3 regions of the Streptomyces sp. NPDC004610 genome follow, and region 2 is predicted to be linked to each of the others. Evidence: riboswitches for the same ligand, from Rfam matches in the RefSeq annotation. Region 2 holds a riboswitch; each other region holds the start of a gene.

Region 1 (9,733 bases), on a different contig from region 2:
ACGCCGCGGACGCGGTGCTCTGCGCGGACGGGGCGCACCCACAGCTCCCGTATCTGAGGGACGCGGGCATCGCCGTCGAGGAGACCGCCCCCACCGCCGAGGAGCTGACCGCCGCCTGCGCCGGGGGCCGCGCGGTGGTGGTGGTCGCCACCGGCGAGGGCGAGCCCGCGCTCACGGACGGGCTGGCCCGGCTCGCCGGGTCCGGCCGGATACGGATGCCCGAGCTGGAGCTGCTCCCCGCCTCCTACGACCTCCCGGGCGCCCGGCTGCTCGATCTGGTGCAGGTGATGGACCGGATCCGCCGGGAGTGCCCCTGGTCCTCGCGGCAGACCCATGAGGGGCTGGCCAAGTACGGCCTGGAGGAGGCGTACGAACTGGTCGAGGCGATCGAGGCCGGCGACCGCGACGAACTGCGCGAGGAACTCGGCGACGTCCTGCTCCAGGTGGTCTTCCACGCCCGGATCGCCGAGGAGGGAGCCCCGGAGGAGCCGGACGACGACGAGGACGGGCACGGCTCCGACGCCCCCTTCTCCATCGACGACGTGGCCGCCGGCATCGTCGCCAAGCTCATCCACCGCCACCCCCATGTCTTCGGCGACGCCACCGCGACGACCCCCGAGGAGGTCAAGGAGCACTGGCTGCGCACCAAGGCCCAGGAGAAGCGGCGGACCTCGGTGACGGAGGGCATCCCGGTCCACCAGCCGGGCCTGGCCCTGGCGGCGAAGCTGGTCTCCCGCGCCCGCACGGCCGGGCTGGACGTCCCCCTGCCCCAGGGCGACGGCATCGGCTACGAACTGCTGACCCTCGCCGCCCGCGCGGAGGCACAGGGCGTGGACCCGGAGTCGGCCCTCAGAGCAGCGGCACGGACCTACCGGGACGCGATCAGACAGAAGGAGAGCGGGGCGGACGGGGCCGTCCCGGAGGACCAGGACGGCCACGAGGACCGGGATACGGTCGAACAGTGACCGACCAGCCCGCCCAGCCCGAGCAACCCGGCCGGTCCAACCAGCCCGACCAGCCCGACCAGTCCGACCAGCTCAACGAGCACCCCCACCCCAAAGAGCACCCCCACCCCAACGAGCACCCCCACCCCGGCGGACCCACCCCACCCCTCTTCTCCTGGTCCTTCGCCACCGACCCCTACCCCGCCTACGCCTGGCTGCGGGAGCACGCCCCCGTGCACCGCACCGAGCTGCCGAGCGGGGTGAGCGCCTGGCTGGTCACGCGGTACGGCGACGCCCGCCAGGCGCTGGCCGACCCACGGCTGTCGAAGAACCCCGCGCATCACGACGAACCCGCGCACGCCAAGGGCAAAACCGGTATCCCCGGTGAGCGCAAGGCCGAGCTGATGACCCATCTGCTCAACATCGACCCACCCGACCACACCCGGCTGCGCCGCCTGGTGTCCAAGGCGTTCACCCCGCGCCGGGTGGCCGAGTTCGCACCCCGGGTGCGTGAGCTGACCGACGACCTGATCGACCGCTTCGCGGAGAAGGGAACCGCGGATCTGATCCATGACTTCGCCTTCCCGCTGCCCATCTACGCGATCTGCGACCTGCTCGGCGTCCCGCGCGAGGACCAGGACGACTTCCGGGACTGGGCCGGGATGATGATCCGGCACGGCGGAGGCCCCCGGGGCGGGGTCGCGCGCTCGGTGAAGAAGATGCGCGGCTACCTCGCCGAGCTGATCCACCGCAAGCGCGCGGCGCTCCCCGACACCCCCGCCCCCGGCGAGGACCTCATCTCCGGCCTGATCCGCGCCTCGGACCACGGCGAGCACCTCACGGAGAACGAGGCGGCGGCGATGGCCTTCATCCTGCTGTTCGCCGGGTTCGAGACCACCGTGAATCTCATCGGCAACGGCACCTACGCCCTGCTCACCCATGACGATCAGCGCGCCCGGTTCCAGCGCGCCCTGGCGGAAGGGGACACCGGGCTCCTCGAAACCGGCGTCGAGGAGCTGCTGCGGTACGACGGGCCGGTCGAGCTGGCCACCTGGCGGTTCGCCACCGAGCCGCTGAGCCTCGGCGGGGAGCGCATCGCGGCGGGCGATCCGGTGCTCGTGGTGCTGGCGGCGGCGGACCGGGACCCGGCGCGGTTCGCCGACCCGGACACCCTCGACCTGGGCCGCCGGGACAACCAGCACCTCGGGTACGGGCACGGCATCCACTACTGCCTGGGCGCCCCGCTGGCCCGGCTGGAGGGGCAGACGGCGCTGGCGACGCTGTTCACCCGCCTGCCCGACCTCCGCCTAGCGGTCGACCCGGCCGAACTGCGCTGGCGCGGCGGCCTCATCATGCGGGGCCTGCGGACCCTGCCGGTGGAGTTCTGACGGACCGCCGGAGCCGACCGGCCGCAGGCGCCATGCTCCGATGCAAGCACCGATTTGACAGACAGTCACCCCACAGCCCCCTCACATCCACAGACGGTCACTCAAAAGATGACACTCTTTCAGCTTTGTGATCTTCACGTGATCTACGCGGCATTAACTTGTGACAAGTCAACGATTGCGGCTACGTTCACCCCTCAGCGCGACGCGCGAGCATCACGCGCCGCGCGGGTCACCGCTGTCTCGGGAAAGGTCCCCGCATGCTCTCCGGGAACGGTCGTCACCGTCGCCCCCGTCAGGCCCCGGCCATCTTGGTCGCTGCCGGAGTGACCGGTTCTGCCATCGCCCTCCCCCTGCTCGGCGCCGGAGGCGCGAGCGCGGCGAGCGGCACCACCTGGGACAAGGTCGCCGAGTGCGAGAGCGGCGGCGCCTGGAGCGCGGACGACGGCAACGGGCGCTACGGCGGCCTCCAGTTGACCCAGGACGACTGGGAGGCGTACGGCGGGCTGGACTACGCGTCGAGCCCGGACCAGTCGAGCCGCTCGCAGCAGATCGCCGTGGCCGAGCGGATCCTCGCCGACCAGGGTGTCGGGGTCTGGCCCGTCTGCGGGCTGCTGCACGGGCTGGCGGAGGACACGGACCCGGCAGGCGTCGACACGGGCGTGGCCGGTGATCCCACACCGGAGGCCACGGACGGCGGCGGCGGTTCCCCCGGCCTCACGGGCGGATTGACCGACTCGTCCAGGTCCTCCGGATCATCCGGAAACACCGGGTCGCCCGGTACGGAGACATCCGGGCCGGACAGCGGCTCCAGCGACTCGTCCTGGGGCTCGGGCCCCTCCGGCGGCACCGAGGGCACCGAGGGCGACGGTTCGTCCGGCACGCCGGAGTCCTCGCCCTCCGGTGGCCCCACCTCGCCCTCCTCCGACCCCTCGGGCCCGTCGTCCTCCCCCTCCGGCGACTCCTCCGTCTCGGCCTCTCCGGTCGAACCGCCCACCGAGTCCCCCTCCGGGGCGAACGGTGAGGAAACGGGCAGCCTGGGGCAGGGTCTCGGCTCTTCGTTCCTGGTCGACACCAGCGCCCTGCCCGAGGTCGACCCGACCCCCGGTACCGGCAAGCACCGCGGCAGCAGCGCCGACGAGAGCACCCCGGACGCGAGCACCCCGGCCAAGGACACGAAGAAGCCCAACACTTTCTCGGGCAATTCAAGCGATTCCCCTGATTCCCCTGATTCCCCCGATTCACCTGATTCACCTGATTCCTCTGATTTCCCCAGTGACTCCGCGACCGGCGAGGGCTCGACGCAGGCCCCGGCGCCGGATGCGACGGACGCGGTAGAGGAATCGGATGAAGTGGGGGAATTGGGCGAAGTAAGGGCGGGGGAGTCCGACCCGAGGGCCTCGCGTGACGGAGGCGGCGAGAAGGACGCGCTCGACCGGAGCTACACCGTCCGCTCCGGCGACACCCTCAGCTCCATCGCCGACTCCCTTGAGGTCGACGGCGGATGGCGCCAGGTCTACCGGCTGAACGAGGCGGTGCTCGACGGCGACCCGAACCACATCGTCCCCGGTCAGACGCTCACCGTCGGCGGCTAGCCGGTCGCGGACCGAGCCCCGCCCACGCCATGTCCGAGCCCTCCCTGGGTCCACTCCAGGCCCTCTCCTGCCCTCCTCCCCGGCCCCACCCGGAGGGAGAAGTGGGCCGGAAGTGACGGGAGTTCACGTCCCCCTTCGCGTCGAATGTCCGGGTTTGGGGAAAGTGTGGGATGAGTCTCAGAAGCCCTGATCGTCTTTGAAATTCCGGGAATCGCGTGTCTACGGTCAGGACCGCTCGCAAGCAGCGGGCCCCGAGGCCGCCACGCCGAATCCTGCCGGTGGTCGTACGGGAACGGTCGTCGCGTCAAGCGCCGTAGGCAGGAGCGGGGGACCCAAGGTAAGCGCCGGTGACGGAGGTTGAGGCGACTCGACCGCACGGACCCGGCTTGGGGTGAAGCCATGACGTACGGGATGAAAACCCCCGTACGGGACATGGCCGGGCAACTCAACCGGCCCGAACCCGACAGCTCACCTCGTAGGCGTCGGTGAGGGGATCTCCACATGCTGTTCTCCGGCAAGGGCAAGCACCGCCGTCCGTCCAAGGCCACCCGTGTCATCGCGCTCGCCGGTGTCACCGGCGCCGCTGTCGCCGCCCCGTTCGTCGCGGCCGGCAACGCCTCCGCCGCCACCGCGTCCGAGTGGGACGCCGTCGCCCAGTGCGAGTCCGGCGGCAACTGGTCCATCAACACCGGGAACGGCTACTACGGCGGCCTCCAGTTCTCGGCCTCCACCTGGGCCGGATTCGGTGGCACGCAGTACGCCGCCACCGCCGACCAGGCCACCAAGGCGCAGCAGATCGAGATCGCCGAGAAGGTCCTCGCGGGCCAGGGCAAGGGCGCCTGGCCGACCTGCGGCGTGGGCCTGTCCAACACCCCCTACGGCGGCGGCTCGACCACCCCCGAGACGGCCCCCGAGACCGCTCCGGAGCCCGCCCCCGAGCCCGCTCGGCCCGAGCGCACCGAGGAGCCCAGCACCTCCCGCTCGCAGGAGCGCCCGGCCGCGTCCGACGAGACCGTCACCACCCCGACCGGCGGAACCGTCGAGAAGGGCGACGGCGAGTACGAGGTCGTCTCCGGCGACACCCTCAGCTCCATCGCCGCCGAGCACGATGTCGCGGGCGGCTGGCAGCAGCTGTTCGAGCGGAACAACGACATCGTCGACGACGCCGACCTGATCTTCCCGGGCCAGCAGCTCCACCTGAAGTAGTCCCGAGCAGCCGCAGCCGCAGCCGCCGACCGGGTCGCCCCGCAACACCTCACGGCCGACCCACAGGCGGCTCAGGCTCCCCCCACAGCCCCACCCCCCACGCTGGCGGTACGACCTCACACGGGCGCCCCCCGGCGGCACCCTCCGCCGCCCCCCGGCGGCACCCTCCGCCGGTTACGGCACCGGGGAGCCCGAGAAGAGCCCGAGAGACCCCGTGGGGCCCCCGTCCCCACGGCCCGCCCCGCCCCGGTGCGTGAATCCCCCGTACGCACCGGGGCGGGGCCCTTTCGCGCCAACCCTCCGGCCGTCGAACCCCCGTATTTGTTCCATTCGGAAACATTTTACGATCGGTTCCGTCCGAGGGGTGGGAGACCGGCTGGCCGATCCCCCCGGGACGGTTAGGCTCGTCTCGCAGAGCCGCCGCGGTCCCGCACGACCGCGTCCGGCCGCTGCGCCACCCGCGTCACATCCACGAAGGAGATGCTCGTGCCGTCCATCGACGTCGTCGTAGCCCGGGAAATCCTGGACTCCCGAGGCAACCCCACGGTCGAGGTCGAGGTCGGCCTCGACGACGGCAGCACGGGTCGTGCCGCCGTTCCCTCCGGCGCCTCCACCGGCGCCTTCGAAGCCATCGAGCTGCGCGACGGCGACCCCAACCGCTACCAGGGCAAGGGCGTCGAGAAGGCCGTCCTCGCGGTGATCGAGCAGATCGGCCCGGAGCTGGTCGGCTACGACGCCACCGAGCAGCGCCTGATCGACCAGGCGATGTTCGACCTGGACGCCACCGACAACAAGGGCTCGCTCGGCGCCAACGCCATCCTCGGCGTCTCCCTCGCCGTCGCCCACGCCGCCTCCGAGGCGTCCGACCTCCCCCTCTTCCGCTACCTGGGCGGTCCGAACGCGCATCTGCTGCCGGTCCCGATGATGAACATCCTGAACGGCGGGTCGCACGCCGACTCGAACGTGGACATCCAGGAGTTCATGATCGCCCCGATCGGCGCCGAGTCCTTCTCCGAGGCGCTGCGCTGGGGCACCGAGGTCTACCACACCCTCAAGAAGGTGCTGAAGACCAAGGGCCTGTCCACCGGCCTCGGCGACGAGGGCGGCTTCGCCCCGAACCTCGGCTCCAACCGCGAGGCCCTCGACCTCATCCTCGAAGCGGTCAAGCAGGCCGGGTACGTCCCCGGCGAGCAGATCGCCCTCGCGCTCGACGTGGCCGCCTCCGAGTTCTACAAGGACGGCAAGTACCTCTTCGAGGGCAAGGAGCGCTCCGCCGCCGAGATGACGGAGTACTACGAGGAGCTGGCCGCCGCCTACCCGCTGGTCTCCATCGAGGACCCGCTGTTCGAGGACGACTGGGCGGGCTGGCAGGTGCTGACCGAGCGCCTCGGCGACAAGGTCCAGATCGTCGGCGACGACCTCTTCGTCACCAACCCGGAGCGCCTCGCCCGCGGTATCGAGGAGGGCGCCGCCAACGCGCTGCTCGTCAAGGTCAACCAGATCGGTTCGCTGACCGAGACCCTGGACGCCGTCGAGCTGGCCCAGCGCAACGGCTTCAAGTGCATGATGTCCCACCGCTCCGGCGAGACCGAGGACGTCACCATCGCCGACCTCGCCGTCGCCACCAACTGCGGCCAGATCAAGACCGGCGCCCCGGCCCGCTCCGAGCGCGTCGCCAAGTACAACCAGCTGCTGCGCATCGAGGAGATCCTCGACGACGCCGCGGTGTACGCCGGCCGCAGCGCCTTCCCCCGCTTCAAGGGCTGAACCGGCGGAACCCGAGCCCCGCAGCAAGCGTCGTCCGTACGTCCCCGTACCCGGTCCCGTACCGTGTGCGGGGACGTACGCGCGTGTGAACGGGAGGCGGGGGCATGGCCCTGAAGGAACGGGACCGGTTCTCCACGGCCACCAGGCTGCGGCTGCTCGGCGAGCAGACCGCCGAGCGGGTCTACCGCTCGCAGACCCGCCGCCAGGCCCGCCGCTCCCGGCTCACCGGCCGCGCCGCGCTGCTGGCCCTGGTCCTGTGCTCCCTGATCGTCGCCCTCGCCTACCCGATAAGGCAGTACGTCGCCCAGCGCGCCGAGATCGCCGACCTGGAGCGCGAGCGGCAGCAGGCGCAGGAACGGGTCGAGGAACTCCGCGACGAGAAGGCACGTTGGCAGGACGACGCCTACGCCGAGCAGCAGATCCGTGAGCGGCTGCACTACGTGCTGCCGGGCGAGACCGGCTACATCGTGATCGACCCGGACGCCGCCCGCCAGTCCCGCGCCGACACGGGCGCCGCGGACCGGCCCTGGTACGCGAACGTCTGGGACGGCGTCGACAAGTCCGACGCCGCCGACGGCTGACCGCGCCCGGCCTCCGGCCTCCGGCCACGCCCCCGGGACCACCCCGGGCCCCCACCCCTACGACCGACCTGACCGACAGAAAGACATCATGCAGACGCCCCCGCCGCCCACCCCGCGCACCGAACCCACCGACGCCGATGTGGCCGCCTTCCAGCAGCAGCTCGGCCGTCCCCCGCGCGGACTGCGCGCCATCGCGCACCGGTGCCCCTGCGGGCAGCCCGACGTCGTGGAGACCGCGCCCCGGCTCCCCGACGGCACGCCCTTCCCGACGCTGTACTACCTGACGTGCCCCAAGGCCGCCTCCGCCATCGGCACGCTGGAGGCGGAGGGGGTCATGAAGGACATGACGGCCCGCCTGGAGAGCGACCCGGAGCTGGCCGCCGCGTACCGCGCCGCGCACGAGGACTACATCCGGCGGCGGGACGAGATCGAGGAGCTGACCGGCTTCCCCAGCGCGGGCGGGATGCCGGACCGGGTGAAGTGCCTGCACGTCCTCGTGGCGCACAGCCTGGCCGCCGGGCCGGGAGTGAACCCGCTCGGCGACGAGGCGCTGGAGATGCTCCCGGAGTGGTGGCGCAAGGGGGCGTGTGTCGTCCCCGGCGACCGCGCTGCCGCGCCGTCCCCGTCCCCGTGACCGTCGGCCACCATCGCGGGGGCTCCGCCCCCGCACCCCCCTCGGCCTGAACGGCCTCGTCCTCAATCGCCGGACGGGCTGAGGGGCCCCACCCGCCGCCCGGCTGAGAGGCCCCCACCCCACCGCCCGGCTGAGGGCCCCACCCCCGCCCGGCTGAGCGGCCCCCACTCGCCAGACGGGCCAAGGGCCCCCCACTACCGGACAGACCGACACGCCCTCCACCCGCCGGACAGACCGAGAGCCCGAGCCCCGCCGAACAGCCCACCCCGCCCCCACCCGCCGGACGGGCCGAAAGGCCCCCCACCCCGCCGCACGGCTGAGGGTCCCACCCCCGCCCGGCTGAGCAGCCCCACTCGCCAGACGGGCCAAGAGGCCCCCCACCTACCGGACAGACCGGCACGCCCCACCCCCCGAACAGCCCACCCCGCCCCCACCCGCCGCACGGGCCCAAACGCCCCCACCCCCGAAGGACACCCCCTATGCCCCGCGTCGCCGCCATCGACTGCGGTACGAACTCCATCCGCCTCCTCGTCGCCGACGTCGACCCCGCGACCGGTGAACTCACCGACCTGGACCGCCGTATGACGATCGTGCGGCTCGGGCAGGGCGTCGACCGGACCGGGCGGCTGGCGCCCGAGGCGCTGGCGCGGACCTTCGCGGCCTGCCGCGAGTACGCCGCCCTGATCAAGGAGCACGGCGCCGAGCGGCTCCGGTTCGTCGCGACCTCCGCCTCCCGCGACGCCGAGAACCGGGACGACTTCGTGCGCGGGGTGCTGGACATCCTGGGCGTGGAGCCCGAGGTGATCTCCGGCGACCAGGAGGCCGAGCTGTCCTTCACCGGCGCCACCAAGGAACTGACCGCCGGCGATGGCCTCACCCACCCCTTCCTCGTCGTGGACATCGGCGGCGGTTCGACCGAGTTCGTGGTCGGCGGGGACCGTGTCGACGCCGCCCGCTCGGTGGACGTCGGCTGTGTGCGGATGACCGAGCGGCACCTGGTCGTGGACGGGGCCGTCACCGACCCGCCCACCGCGGCGCAGATCGCCGCCATGAAGGCCGACATCGAGGCCGCCCTCGACCTCGCGGAGCGCGCCGTGCCGCTGCGCGAGGCCCGGACCCTGGTCGGCCTGGCCGGTTCGGTGACGACGGTGTCCGCCATCGCCCAGGATCTGCCCGCCTACGACTCCGACGCCATCCACCACTCCCGTGTCCCGCACGCCCGGGTCCGGGAGATCACCGAGTGGCTGCTGCGCTCCACGCACGCCGAGCGGGCCGCCGTCCCCTCCATGCACCCGGGGCGGGTCGATGTGATCGCCGCGGGGGCGCTCGTGCTGCTCTCGATCATGGACCGGACCGGCGCGGAGGAGGTCGTGGTGAGCGAGCACGACATCCTGGACGGCATCGCCTGGTCCCTCGCCTGAGCGACTCCACCGGCCGTATGAGCGCAGTTCCGGGCCCCTCCGAGGGCTCCGCGGGACCCCCCGCCGGAAAACTTCGTGAAGTTCTTCACAAGGATTTCGGCCCTGTCGGGGGACCAACCGGCCCCCCTGCGCCCGTCCGGGGGTCGATGGGGGGTGCGGGGGTGCCCGGGGGAGTGTTACCGGGGGGTTTCAGGGGCCCG
Region 2 (9,733 bases):
GAGGAGCCCGTCGATCAGGCGTGCGGCGCCCCTCTCGTCGATGTCGTCGTACTCGGGCACCCTGCCGGGGGCGGCGGCCTCGCGCCGCCACTGCCCGTAGCGGACGGCCTCCGCGAGCGCGCGGACAGCGCGTTCGGCGGCGGGGTAGGCGGGGAGGGGGCCGGGGGTGGGGGGCAGGGGTTCCGGCGGGGTGGGGGGTGCTTCCTTGAGGGGTGGGGCGCTGGGGGTTGGTGTCGTCGGGGTGGAGGGCTCGGTGAGGGCTCGGGGGGCGGTGGTGGGGGCCTGCGGTGCCGTGGGGGGCGGGGTGGCGACCTGGGGGGTTGTGGGGGGCGGAGCGGCCGGGGTGGTCGCTCCCGGTGGCGCCGTCGGGGTCTGGGCGGCTCCCGGTGGCGCCGTGGGGGCCGGAGCGTCCGGCGCGGTGGCCGGTGGTGTCGTCGGGGGCGGGGCGTCCGGGGTGGCGGCTCCCGGTGCTGTCGTCGGGGCCTGGGCGGCAGCCTGCGGTGCTGTGCTGGTCGCGGCCGAGAGGGCCTCCGCGAGGCCGCCCAGCTCGACGTGCACGACCAGCACGGGCTTGGCGGCGGTGCCTGCCGCGGCGGACCTCAGCGCCTCCGCCAGGGCCTCGTCCCCGGCCGGGGTCTCGCCGATGGCCGGTATCGCGGTGACCACGACGGCGTCGCAGTCGTCGTCGGCCAGCGCGCGGGTCAGCGCCCCGCGGAAGTCCTCGGGCGACGCGGCGGTCGTCAGGTCCTGGGGCGGGGCCGGGCGCAGCCCCTCGGACAGACAGGCGTCGTAGGTGAGCAGGCCCAGGGACTCGGAGTTCCCCAGGATCGCCACGCGCGGGCCGGCGGGCAGGGGCTGGCGGGCGAGGAGCAGTCCGGTGTCGACCAGCTCCGTGATGGTGTCGACGCGGATCACACCGGCCTGGCGCAGCAGCGCGGAGACCGTCTCGCTGGGCAGCCGGGTCGCGCGTACGGCGTGTCCCTGGGGTGCGGCTCCGGCGTGTCGGGCGCCCTGGACGACGACCAGCGGTTTGGCGGCGGCGGTGCGGCGCGCGAGGCGGGTGAACTTGCGCGGGTTGCCGATGGACTCCAGGTACATGAGGGCGACGTCGGTGTCGGGGTCGTCGTACCAGTACTGGAGGACGTCGTTGCCGGAGACGTCCGCGCGGTTGCCGGACGCGACGAAGGTCGACACGCCGGTGATGCCGGTGACTCCGCCGCCGCGCCGCTCCAGCCGGGACAGCAGGGCGATGCCGATGGCGCCCGACTGGGCGAACAGCCCGATACGGCCGGGGCGGGGCAGTTCGGGCGCCAGGGAGGCGTTCAGCCGGACCCCGGGCGCGGTGTTGATGATGCCGAAGGCGTTGGGCCCGATCAGCCGCATGCCGTACGCCCGTACCTGGTGGAGGAGTTCACGCTGGCGGCCCTTGCCCTCGGGCCCCCTCTCGGCGTACCCGGCGGAGAGCACGACCAGCCCCTGGACGCCGTGTTCGCCGCACTCCGCGACGACCTCGGGCACCTGCTCCGCCGGAACGGCCACCACGGCGAGGTCCACGGGCCCGTCGATCTCCCGCACGGAGCGGTGGGCGGGCACCCCGTCGACGTCCCCGCGCCCCTCGGGGAAGGCGCGGTTCACGGCGTGCAGCCGGCCGGTGAAGCCCGCCTCACGGAGGTTGTCGAGGACGCTGCGGCCGACGCCCCCGGGCGTGCGTCCGACGCCGATCACGGCGACGGAGCCGGGGGTCAGGAGCCGTCGTACGGATCGGCCCTCGGCGCGCTGCTCCCGCGCGCGTTGCACGGCGAGCGAGCGGTCGGTGGGTTCGAGGTCGAACTCCAGGCGCACGACACCGTCCTCGAAGCTGCGCTTCTGGGTGTATCCGGCGTCCGTGAACACCTTGATCATCTTGGTGTTGGCGGGCAGCACCTCGGCGGCGAAGCGGCGGATGCCGCGCTCGCGCGCGACGGCGGCGATGTGCTCCAGGAGCGCGGAGGCGACCCCGCGGCCCTGATGGGCGTCCTGCACCAGGAAGGCGACCTCGGCCTCGTCGGCGGGCGCGGAGGCGGGCAAGCCCTCGGGGCCGATCCGGTCGTAGCGTACGGTGGCGATGAACTCGCCGCCGATGGTGGCCGCGAGGCCCACCCGGTCCACGAAGTCGTGGTGCGTGAAGTGGTGGACGTCCTTGGCGGAGAGCCTGGGGTACGGGGCGAAGAAGCGGTAGTACTTCGACTCGTCCGAGACCTGTTCGTAGAAGCTGACCAGGCGCTCGGCGTCATCGACGGCGATGGGCCGGACGCGCGCGGTGCCGCCGTCGCGCAGCACCACGTCCGCCTCCCAGTGGGCGGGGTACTCGTGCCGGTCCTGCGGATCCGCCGGGGTCTGCATGGGCCCAGCGTACGGCTCACCTACGACAACGGCCCGAGGCGGTCCGCGGGAGCGAAGCGCAGGCCGACGAGGGCTCACAAGGGCCGACGGGAGCCGGCAAGGGGCCCTGCCCAGGGGCCCATGGGACGTGACGGGGACGTACGGACACACGGACACACGGGCGAGTGCCGGATCGGGGGCGCGGCCCGGGGACACTTCGGGAGAAGCATCGAGCGGGCCGCGGGGCCCCCGGGTTCGGGGCCCGGCCCCGAGGGGCACCTGTGGGCCGCATCCGGGCACGCTCCACGGTATGGGACACTGGTCTAGACAACCCTGAGACACTGAAGGGCAGCATCACATGGCTGAGCGCCGCGTCAACGTCGGCTGGGCCGAGGGCCTCCATGCCCGCCCCGCCTCCATCTTCGTCCGGGCCGCCACGGCCTCCGGGGTTCCCGTGACGATCGCCAAGGCCGACGGCAGCCCCGTCAACGCGGCCTCCATGCTGGCCGTTCTGGGCCTGGGCGCCAAGGGCGGTGAGGAGGTCGTCCTGGCCTCCGAGGCCGACGGCGCCGACGCGGCCCTGGACCGCCTGGCCAAGCTGGTCACGGAGGGGCTGGAGGAGCTTCCCGAGACCGTCTGAGCCGCCGGGGGCGGCCGTACCGCCGTGCCGCCGTGCCAGCTGTTCGGCATCCCCGCTTCGGACGAAGGAGCCGCGTCACCCCGTGCCGGGGGGCGCGGCTTCTGCGTTGCGGGGTGGGTGTTCGGAAGGGGGGTGGGTTCGCGGGTTCGCCCGGGTGTCTTGCGGGGGCCGTTCCTGGTCGTCCCGGAAGCGGCGGCGTGGGTCGTGCAGGGCGCCCCAGGAACCCTGCCGGGGGCGTCCCTGTACGCCGCAGCTGCCTCGCCGGGGGGCGTCCCCGTACACCCCAGGCACCTCGCCGCGGGGCGCCTGCACCCCGGAAGTCTTGCCGGGCCCGTCCCTCTAGGCCCCAGGAGCGGGCCTCGCAGGGGCCGCCCTCGTGTGCTCCAGAAGCCTTGCCGGGCACCGTCCCCGTTCGCTCAAAGGCCTGCCCGACCCCGCCCGGGAAACACTCAACGCCCGGAGTCTGGGCACAACATGCCGGGTGACCGGCGGCAGGCGGGTTGCCGCTCCCGCCCCACGTGCGACACGCAGGAGTCGGCCCCGGCAGGCCACCACCAGACCACCACCAGCCTTCAAGGGACCCGCACCCGACCGGCACCCGACCCGCGCGCGTACCCGCCGTCCCGCCTCGGCACCCCTACAGCGCCCCCGCGCCCCCCGGCGCCCCTGAACCCGGACACCCGACGGTCCGACCGACCGCCGGACCGACGCCCCCGCCAGCCGAATTCCCCGCCCCGTTTCCCCACTGTTTCCCCACCACCGCGCGCCGAATTGACCGCCCGGCGCACACCGAAGCGTTTCATGGGCAGCCGTAGGCGCAAGCGCACCGAAATACACCGGAGCCGCATGAAAAGAATCCGTCGCGCACCGGAAAAGGGCAGCTGAAATTCCCGGCCGCCGATTAATCTCTTCTTTGTATACGGCGCTTTTGTTAAAGCCGCTGGCCCGACATGTTTACGGCATGTTGCGAAGTCCTCACACGCTCCGTGCCGCCGACGTTGAACCGCAGCCGGAACACGGACGTGGCACGCTCGGTGTGCAGCGCGGTGAGCGCCCGCGCGCGTTCCGCGTCGCCGCGGACCACCGCGTCCACGATGGCGCCGTGCTCGGACCAGGACTCGACCGGCGCGGACGGCGCCTCCACCGCGTACATCCAGGCGATCTTGTGGCGGAGCTGGGTCAGCATGGAGACCAGGGACGGGCTGCCGGACGCCTGGGCCAGCGTCTCGTGGAACCAGCTCCCCAGGGAGCGCAGATCGTCGCTGCTGCCCCGGCGGGCCCGCTCCTGGCCGAGGCGGACGAGGCCGCGCAGCACCTTCAGATGGGCCTCCGTGCGCCGCTGGGCGGCCCGGGAGGCGGCGAGGGGCTCCAGGAGCACCCGCATCTCCAGCAGGTCGGCAGCCTCCTGCTCGGTGGGCTCGGCGACGCAGGCGCCCGCGTGCCGCCGGGTCACCACGAAGCCCTCGGCCTCCAGGGTGCGCAGCGCCTCGCGGACGGGGACGCGCGAGACGCCGTAGCGGCGGGCGAGGACTTCCTCGGTGAGCCGGCCGCCGCGTTCGTAGACACCGGCGATGATGTCGTCCCGGATCGCCGTGCACACCGAGTGCGCCGGAATACGCATGACCGACCTCCGCCTTAATCCCCGTGAAACGTCTCCGATTGACGTCGGAACAGTGACTCTATTGCAATCGGCCGGAATTTCCGACGGGGCCCCTGATTCCATGGATATTTTTTGGACAGGTAGTGCCTGAAAGGGCGAAAGCCCCGGCCGGGTGGGCCGGGGCTTGTCGGTGGGGGTGGAACTCACCGGGGTGCGGTGGGACGCGGCGGGGCGTGGCCGGGCGCGACGGCCGTCCGCCGTCAGGCGGGCACGGCGGGTCAGATGCCGACGCCGTGGGCGCGGAGGTAGGCGACCGGATCCAGGTCGGAGCCGTACTCGGGGCTGGTGCGGGCCTCGAAGTGGAGGTGCGCGCCGGTGACGTTGCCGGTGGCGCCGGAGAGCCCGATCCGCTGCCCCGGCGTGACCGTCTGGCCGGCCGACACGTCGATGGACAACAGATGCCCGTACTGGGTGTATGTACCATCGTTCATCTTGATCACGACTTGATTGCCGTACGCCCCGCCCCAGCCGGCCTCCACGACCGTGCCGTGGCCGACCGCGTGCACGGAGGTGCCGGAGGCGGCGTGGAAGTCGATGCCGGTGTGGCTGCCGGAGGACCAGGTGGCGCCGCCCGCCTGGTAGCTGGTGGAGACATAGGAGCCGGGTATCGGCGACACGAAGGTGTTGAGGCGCTTGCGCTCGGCCTCGCGGGCGGCGCGCTCCTCGGCCTCCCGCTGCTTCTCGGCCTCCTCGGCGGCGCGCTTGCGGGCCTCCTCGGCGGCCTTCTTGCGGGCGGCGTCCTCGGCCTTCTGCCGCGCGGCCTCCATCTGGGCCGCGGCCTGGGCGTCGATCTGAACGGCGACGTCCTCGCCGATGCTGACGACGGGGGTGAGACCGGTCTGCTCGGGGGCCGGTTCGGTGGCGAGCGCCGGGGCGGCCAGGGTGCCGACGACACCGGAGGTGGTGAGCGCCGCGACACCCGCCGCGCGGGCGGTGGTGCGGTGCGTGCGGGTGGGACGCCGGTGCTTCCCGGTGGCGCGCGTGAACGCCATGGAGTGGCTGGTCCTTTCCTTCCCTCTCGCCTACCGGGTTAGCTGACGGGTTCGGAGCAGGAAGGTCTCCTACGGCTCCCCGTACGCACGCGTGCGGGAGGCCGATTCACCCCAGGGACCTGGGTCCCCGGCTCCCCTGGCTCGCGCCGTACGGGGACTCGGCGATGACTGTCCGGTGCCGCGGACGCGGCGCACTGCCTGACGAACAGCCTCGGTGACGCTAAGCGGGAGATCTTTCAATCCCCAAACGGATCGGGGATTTTGTTGCGCATGCCACAGGGCAGACAGGCAACCTCTCCCGCAATCCGGACATAGCGCTGCGGGCACGGCACTTCAGACATGGCGCTTCCGGCACGGCACGTAGAACACGGCACTTCAGGCATGGCTGTGCGGGCACGGCACGTCGAACGCGGCGCATCGGGCATGGCGATCCGCACAGCGGGAGGGCCCTGGCGACCTGTCCGTCGCCAGGGCCCCGCGCGGGTGCGCCCCGTTCAGCCACTCCTGCCCGCACATCCGGCGGAAACCAGGGCCCGCGCGCGGGCCCCGCCCGGCGCTACTCGGCGGCCACCACCGTCACCGGCCCGATACCGAGGGCCTCCACGGGCTCCTTGATCTGCGCGGCGTCGCCGACGAGGATCGTCACCAGGCGGTCCACCGGGAAGGCGCTGACGACGGCCGCGGTGGCCTCGACCGTGCCCGTGGCGGCCAGCTGCTGATACAGCGTCGCCTGGAAGTCGTCGGGCAGATACTGCTCGACCTGATCGGCGAGGGTGCTCGCGACGGCCGCGGCGGTCTCGTACTTGAGCGGCGCCACGCCGACGAGGTTCTGCACGGCGGTGTCCCGCTCGGCATCGGTGAGCCCCTCCGCAGCCAGCGTGCGCAGCACCGTCCACAGGTCGTCCAGCGCCGGACCGGTGTTCGGCGTGTCGATGGAGCCGCTGATGGCCAGCATGGACGCCCCGGCGCCGTCCGGCGCGGACCTGAGGACCTGCCCGAACGCGCGGACGCCGTAGGTGTAGCCCTTCTCCTCGCGCAGGACGCGGTCCAGCCGGGAGGTGAGGGTGCCGCCCAGGCAGTAGGTGCCGAGCACCTGGGCGGGCCATACGCGGTCGTGCCGGTCGGCGCCGACGCGGCCCAGCAGCAGCTGCGTCTGGACGGCTCCGGGGCGGTCCACGATGATGACCCGCCCGGTGTCGTCGGCGCTGATCGGCGGCACGGGCCGGGGCGCGGCCGAGGAGCCCGTCCAGGCGCCCAGCGTGTCGCCGAGCAGCGCGTCGAGGTCGACGCCGGTCAGGTCGCCGACGACCACGACGGTGCCGGTCGCCGGGCGGACGTGCTTCTCGTAGAAGCCGCGTACGGCCGCGGAGTCGATGCCGGCCACGGACTCCTCGGTGCCCTGGCGCGGGCGCGACATGCGCGAGGTCGCCGGGAACAGCTCCTTGGACAGCTCCTTGGCGGCGCGCCGCGAGGGGTTGGCCAGCTCGTGGGGGATCTCGTCGAGCCGGTTGCGCACCAGGCGCTCGATCTCGCTGTCGGCGAACGCGGGCGCGCGCAGGGCGTCGGCGAGCAGCCCGAGGGCCTTCGACAGCCGGGAGACCGGCACTTCGAGGCTGATCCGCACGCCCGCGTGGTCCGCGTGGGCGTCCAGGGTGGCGCCGCAGCGCTCCAGCTCGGCGGCGAACTCCTCGGCGGAGTGCTTGTCGGTGCCCTCCGAGAAGGCGCGGGCCATGATCGTGGCCACGCCTTCCAGGCCCGCCGGTTCGGCGTCCAGCGGGGCGGCCAGCAGCACCTCCACGGCCACGACCTGCTGGCCGGGGCGGTGGCAGCGCAGGACCGTGAGCCCGTTGTCGAGCGCACCGCGCGTGGGCGCCGGGAAGGCCCAGGGGCGGGCCTCGCCGGGCTGCGGCTGGGGGTGGAAGTCCATCGGGGCCAGCTCGCTCACTTGCCCGCCTCCTCGTTCTCGTCGGTGGCCGCGGCCCCGGTGCCGTCCGCGTCCGCCGGATCGTCCGCCTCGGGGGCCGTCGGCTCGTAGACCAGCACCGCGCGGTTGTCGGGCCGCAGACGGGCCTTGGCGACCTCCTGGACCTCTTCGGCGGTCACCTCCAGCACGCGCTGTACGGCGGTCAGGGCGAGCTGCGGGTCGCCGAACAGCACCGCGTACCGGCACAGTTCGTCGGCGCGGCCCGCGACCGTGCCGAGCCGGTCCAGCCATTCGCGCTCCAGCTGGGCCTGGGCGCGCTCCATCTCCTCCGCCGTCGGGCCCTCGGCGGCGAAACGGGCCAGTTCCTCGTCGATGGCGGTCTCGATGACCGGCACCTCGACGTCCCCCGAGGTCTTCACGTCCAGCCAGCCCAGGGAGGGTGCCCCGGCCAGCCGCAGCAGGCCGAAGCCCGCCGCCACGGCCGTACGGTCGCGGCGTACGAGCCGGTTGTAGAGCCGGGAGGACTCGCCGCCGCCGAGGACGGTGAGCGCCAGGTCGGCGGCGTCGCACGCGCGCGAGCCGTCCTCCGGGAGGCGGTAGGCGGCCATCAGGGCGCGGGCCGGGACCTCCTCCTCGACGACCTCGCGCAGCTGCCCGCCCATGGTCACCGGGAGCGTGCCGTCGCGCGGGGCGGGCTTGCCGTCGTGGGTGGGGATGGAGCCGAAGTACTTCTCGATCCAGGCGAGCGTCTGCTCCGGGTCGATGTCGCCGACCACGGACAGCACCGCGTTGTTGGGCGCGTAGTAGGTGCGGAAGAACGCGCGGGCGTCCTCCAGGGTGGCCGCGTCCAGGTCGGCCATGGAGCCGATCGGCGTGTGGTGGTAGGGGTGGCCCTCCGGGTAGGCGAGGGCGGTGAGCTTCTCGAAGGCGGTGCCGTAGGGGACGTTGTCGTAGCGCTGGCGGCGCTCGTTCTTGACCACGTCCCGCTGGTTCTCCATGGACTCCTCGTCCAGGGCGGCCAGCAGCGAGCCCATGCGGTCCGCCTCCAGCCAGAGCGCCAGCTCCAGCTGGTGGGCGGGCATGGTCTCGAAGTAGTTGGTGCGCTCGAAGCTGGTCGTGCCGTTCAGCGAGCCGCCGGCGCCCTGCACCAGCTCGAAGTGCCCGTTGCCCTTGACCTGCCCGGAGCCCTGGAACATCAGGTGCTCGAAGAGGTGGGCCAGGCCCGTGCGCCCCTTGACCTCGTGGCGCGAGCCGACGTCGTACCAGAGGCACACCGCCGCGACCGGGGTCAGGTGGTCCTCGGAGAGCACCACGCGCAGACCGTTGGCAAGGCGGTGCTCGGTCGCTGTCAGGCCGCCGGAGCCTGCCTCGGCTGTGGCCGTGTGACCCATGGGCATGTACGTCCCTTCGATCGCGGAAGCGGTCGTTCCGACCGCGGTTGTCCCGTCGGTCCTGTCACTGTATGCAAGTGTGCGCGGCACCGGCGAAGTTCCCGGAGCGCGTACGCCGAGAGCGGATCGCGTAGCCTGCGGGCAGCCGTGCCTCCCCCGGAGGGGACCCCAGGCGGCGCAGGCGGCCCCCCAGGGTGTCCGTCGGCCCCGGGCGGACCTCCGTTCCGGGGGCACGATCCGGGTGTGCGGTCCGGGTTGTCAGTGCCGCAGTCCACAATGGTCCGCGTCAGATCCCGTTCCACGCTTCAGCAAGAGCGAGCCGCGGGGCGGGTCGGTGTCGGCAGGACGAGCGGGCGGATCCCGCCTGGCCGTCCTGCCCGCACCGGCTTCGACGCCCCCAGGCGAGCGACCAGAAAAGAGGAGCCAGGCAGCGATGGCCCGCCGCAGTACGAAGACCCCGCCGCCGGACGACTCGTACGAGGAGCGCATCCTCGACATCGACGTCGTCGAAGAGATGCAGGGCTCCTTCCTGGAGTACGCCTACTCGGTCATCTACTCCCGTGCCCTGCCCGACGCGCGCGACGGCCTGAAGCCCGTCCACCGCCGCATCGTCTACCAGATGAACGAGATGGGCCTGCGCCCCGAGCGCGGGTACGTCAAGTGCGCGCGGGTCGTCGGCGAGGTCATGGGCAAGCTCCACCCGCACGGGGACTCGTCGATCTACGACGCCCTGGTGCGGATGGCCCAGCCGTTCTCCATGCGCCT
Region 3 (2,811 bases), on a different contig from region 2:
CATGCCAACTCCGGAGGCCGGGCGCCCCATTGCGGGGCCACCAAGAAGGTAATGGGGGGGCCGGGGAGCGGCTTGAGGGGAGGTCCGGGGGAGGGCCCGGCGAGGCCCCGGGAGAGCCCGGGGAGGTCCGGGGGAGGCCCCGGGGAGGTCGGGGGACCGAGAGAGGCCCCGGAAGGGGCCTCAGGGCGTCCCCGACGGGCCTCAGGGCGCCCGGCACGGCTCCGGGGGCGGCGGCCCAAATCGCCGCCCGAGGCACGCCACAGGCGCTCCCTGGGGCCCCACAGGGCACCAAGGCTTTCCTGGGGCACCGAGGCCGCCCCGGCGGCACCGAAGCCGTCCCGCGGCACCGAAGCCGCCCCAGGGCACTCGAAGCCGTGCGTCGCGGGGCCAGTGCGCCCGGAAGCCGCCCGTAGGCACCGGGTGCACTGCGTGCACCGGGTGGCACCGGGATGGCCCACCAGGGCCTGCTGGGCGCCCGGCAGGGTACCCGGACCGCCTGTCAGGGCTCCGACCGCCTGCCAGGTTCGAGGCCACCCGCCGGGGTCCAGGCCGCCCACCGGGGTATCCAAGCCACCCACCGGGCATCCAGGCCGCCCTCGGCGCCCGAGCGCCCTCTCGGGAGCCCGGCAAGAGCCGGTCGTCCCGGAGCCGGTGTCCCGGGGCGGTGAGTCGCCGCTCACCGCCCCGGGACCAGAACCGCCCGCCCGTCACGGCAAGGCGGCGCTCGGACCGGGAACCGGCCCGGTTCACCGGGGCAGTGACGGCCCGTCACGGATGCCGTCACCGCCCCGCCAGGGGGCCGCCTCAGACCCCCGCCGTCACTTCACGCGCCCGTACCAGACACTCTTGGTCCAGATCTTCTGGAGCCGCACCACGTCGCCGGACTTCGGCGAGTGCCAGATCTTGCCCTTACCGGCGTAGATCCCGACGTGGTAGATGTTCGAGCCGGAATGGAAGAACACCAGGTCACCCGTCTTGCGGCTGCCTGCCGAGATGTGCTTCGTCTTGTTGTACTGCTGGGCGGCCGTACGCGGCAGCTTCTTGCCGGCCTTCTTGAAGGCGTACAGCGTCAGCCCGGAGCAGTCGAAGCGGCTGGGTCCGGTGGCTCCCCACTTGTAAGGCGCTCCCTTCTTGGAAGCGGCCACCTGAAGTGCCTTGGTCGCGTGCGTGGCAGCCGATGCCTCCGAGGCGAACCCCGGGACCACCACGCTGCCGCCCACCGCGGCGAGCGTCAGCGCCGATGCCGTACCGGCGCGGGCCATGAGCGACGGGACACGATTGAGCGCGGTCATGCGCAACCCTTCGTCAGCCGCCTATGAAGGATGACCTGTCGGATTCGGGCTGGCGAAGTAGCCCGGCCGCCCGAAGGCGGCTTCACCCCAAGGACCGCTCGAAGCCGAACTGCGCTCCGGCGACCCGTCGTACCTGGGTCCTCCACTCCTGCCGATGCACTCCTGTCGACCGGGCATCCGGGCGGCGGCAGGATTCGGCGTCCGCCCGGACCGCCCCGCCGCGGTGGCGGGGTCTTGTCGTCAGTCAGGGATCTTCACCTACGCGTGTCCGAAAATCCCAACGGAACCGAGGATTTGTGGTGTTACTCACCACTCACCCGTTCGGGTGGACATCCGGGTGTGCGAACGCGTGTCACGATGCGCGCACGCCCCGGACCAGCACCGGAGCCCTCCCAAACCCCAATCCGGGGGCGCGTTCGGCGAGCGAGCCGGGTCGTCAAAATGACCATCCGATACGCCGAACGGACGTAATCCATTTGGTCCGTTTGACACCGGAGTCCGGCATTCCGAGTAGTTCGGCGCGGGGCGGCCGGGGTGCCGTCCCCGGTCGTCCGCGCCTCAGCCGTCGGAGCGCGGAGGAAGCGAGACCCGCGCGGTGCGGCGCTCGCCGTCCAGCACGCGCAGCGCCCGCGCGAGGGTCGCCGACGACAGTTCCGACTCGCCCCGGTGGTGCATCAGCGCGAGTGCGTCCCGCAGCAGGGCCGCCTTCGCGACCAGTGCCTGCGCGGCCCGCAGCGCGGCGTAGGTGTCCTCGTGCCGCGCCGGGTTGATCCGGCCCAGCAGATCGGCCGCCTCCAGATAACGGTCGATCAGTTCGCCCTCCGCGCGGGTCAGCGCCGGCAGCGGCGGGTACTCGGGCTGCAGCGTCATCCCCGGCTCACCCTTCCCCCGTCGCCTTGCGGCTCCCGATGATCCGGTCCACCAGCCCGTACTCCAGCGCCTGCGGCGCGGTGAGCACCAGATCCCGCTCGATGTCCGCGCTCACCTGCTCCGGCGACCGCCCGGTGTGCCGTACGAGCATCTCCTCCAGGCGGGTGCGCACCCGCGCCAACTCGGCGGCCTGGAGGGCGAGATCGCTGGTCCGCCCCTCGATCGGCTCCGGCAGCGACGGCTGGTGGACCATGATCCGGGCGCCGGGGAGCGCCAGCCGCCTGCCGGGCGTCCCGGCCGCCAGCAGCACCGCCGCCATGGCACCGGCCTGCCCCAGACACACCGTCTCCACCTCGCAGCGCACGAACCGGATCGTGTCGTACACCGCCGACATCGCGCCGAACGAGCCGCCGGGGGAGTTGATGTAGAGCGAGATGGCGCGGTCCGGGTCCTGGTACTCCAGATGCATGAACTGGGCCATCACATCGTTGGCCGCGATGTCGTCCACGGGTGTGCCCAGGAAGACGATCCGCTCCTCCAGCAGCTTCGCGTAGGGATCCAGCGTCCGGTGCCCGTAGCTGGTGCGCTCGGTGAACTCGGGCAGGACATGACGGGCGGACGGGCGGTCCATGACGAACGCCTCCTCGGC

The links. A riboswitch is a leader RNA that binds a small molecule or an ion and turns the genes downstream of it on or off. The one in region 2 is predicted to bind cyclic di-AMP.
Region 1: it holds a riboswitch for cyclic di-AMP, as region 2 does, so the genes downstream of both, ABZX40_RS19650 (transglycosylase family protein) here and ABZX40_RS28775 (M23 family metallopeptidase) in region 2, are expected to answer to the same signal.
Region 3: it holds a riboswitch for cyclic di-AMP, as region 2 does, so the genes downstream of both, ABZX40_RS04065 (C40 family peptidase) here and ABZX40_RS28775 (M23 family metallopeptidase) in region 2, are expected to answer to the same signal.

What each region holds. Positions count from the first base shown of each region.
Region 1 is NZ_JBEXLA010000016.1:88,685-98,417, forward strand. It holds gene ABZX40_RS19635 (nucleoside triphosphate pyrophosphohydrolase) at 1-965, shown strand, start outside; gene ABZX40_RS19640 (cytochrome P450) at 962-2,332, shown strand; gene ABZX40_RS19645 (transglycosylase family protein) at 2,656-3,924, shown strand; cyclic di-AMP (ydaO/yuaA leader) riboswitch at 4,224-4,421, shown strand; gene ABZX40_RS19650 (transglycosylase family protein) at 4,426-5,130, shown strand; gene eno (phosphopyruvate hydratase) at 5,611-6,897, shown strand; gene ABZX40_RS19660 (septum formation initiator family protein) at 7,002-7,478, shown strand; gene ABZX40_RS19665 (DUF501 domain-containing protein) at 7,567-8,112, shown strand; gene ABZX40_RS19670 (Ppx/GppA phosphatase family protein) at 8,592-9,533, shown strand.
Region 2 is NZ_JBEXLA010000029.1:95,274-105,006, reverse strand. It holds gene ABZX40_RS28790 (GNAT family N-acetyltransferase) at 1-2,382, opposite strand, end outside; gene ABZX40_RS28785 (HPr family phosphocarrier protein) at 2,720-3,001, shown strand; gene ABZX40_RS28780 (GntR family transcriptional regulator) at 3,933-4,622, opposite strand; gene ABZX40_RS28775 (M23 family metallopeptidase) at 4,880-5,653, opposite strand; cyclic di-AMP (ydaO/yuaA leader) riboswitch at 5,666-5,827, opposite strand; gene ABZX40_RS28770 (pitrilysin family protein) at 6,210-7,598, opposite strand; gene ABZX40_RS28765 (pitrilysin family protein) at 7,595-8,974, opposite strand; gene ABZX40_RS28760 (DNA topoisomerase IV subunit A) at 9,402-9,733, shown strand, end outside.
Region 3 is NZ_JBEXLA010000003.1:39-2,849, forward strand. It holds gene ABZX40_RS04065 (C40 family peptidase) at 819-1,292, opposite strand; cyclic di-AMP (ydaO/yuaA leader) riboswitch at 1,296-1,502, opposite strand; gene ABZX40_RS04070 (hypothetical protein) at 1,851-2,162, opposite strand; gene ABZX40_RS04075 (ATP-dependent Clp protease proteolytic subunit) at 2,170-2,793, opposite strand.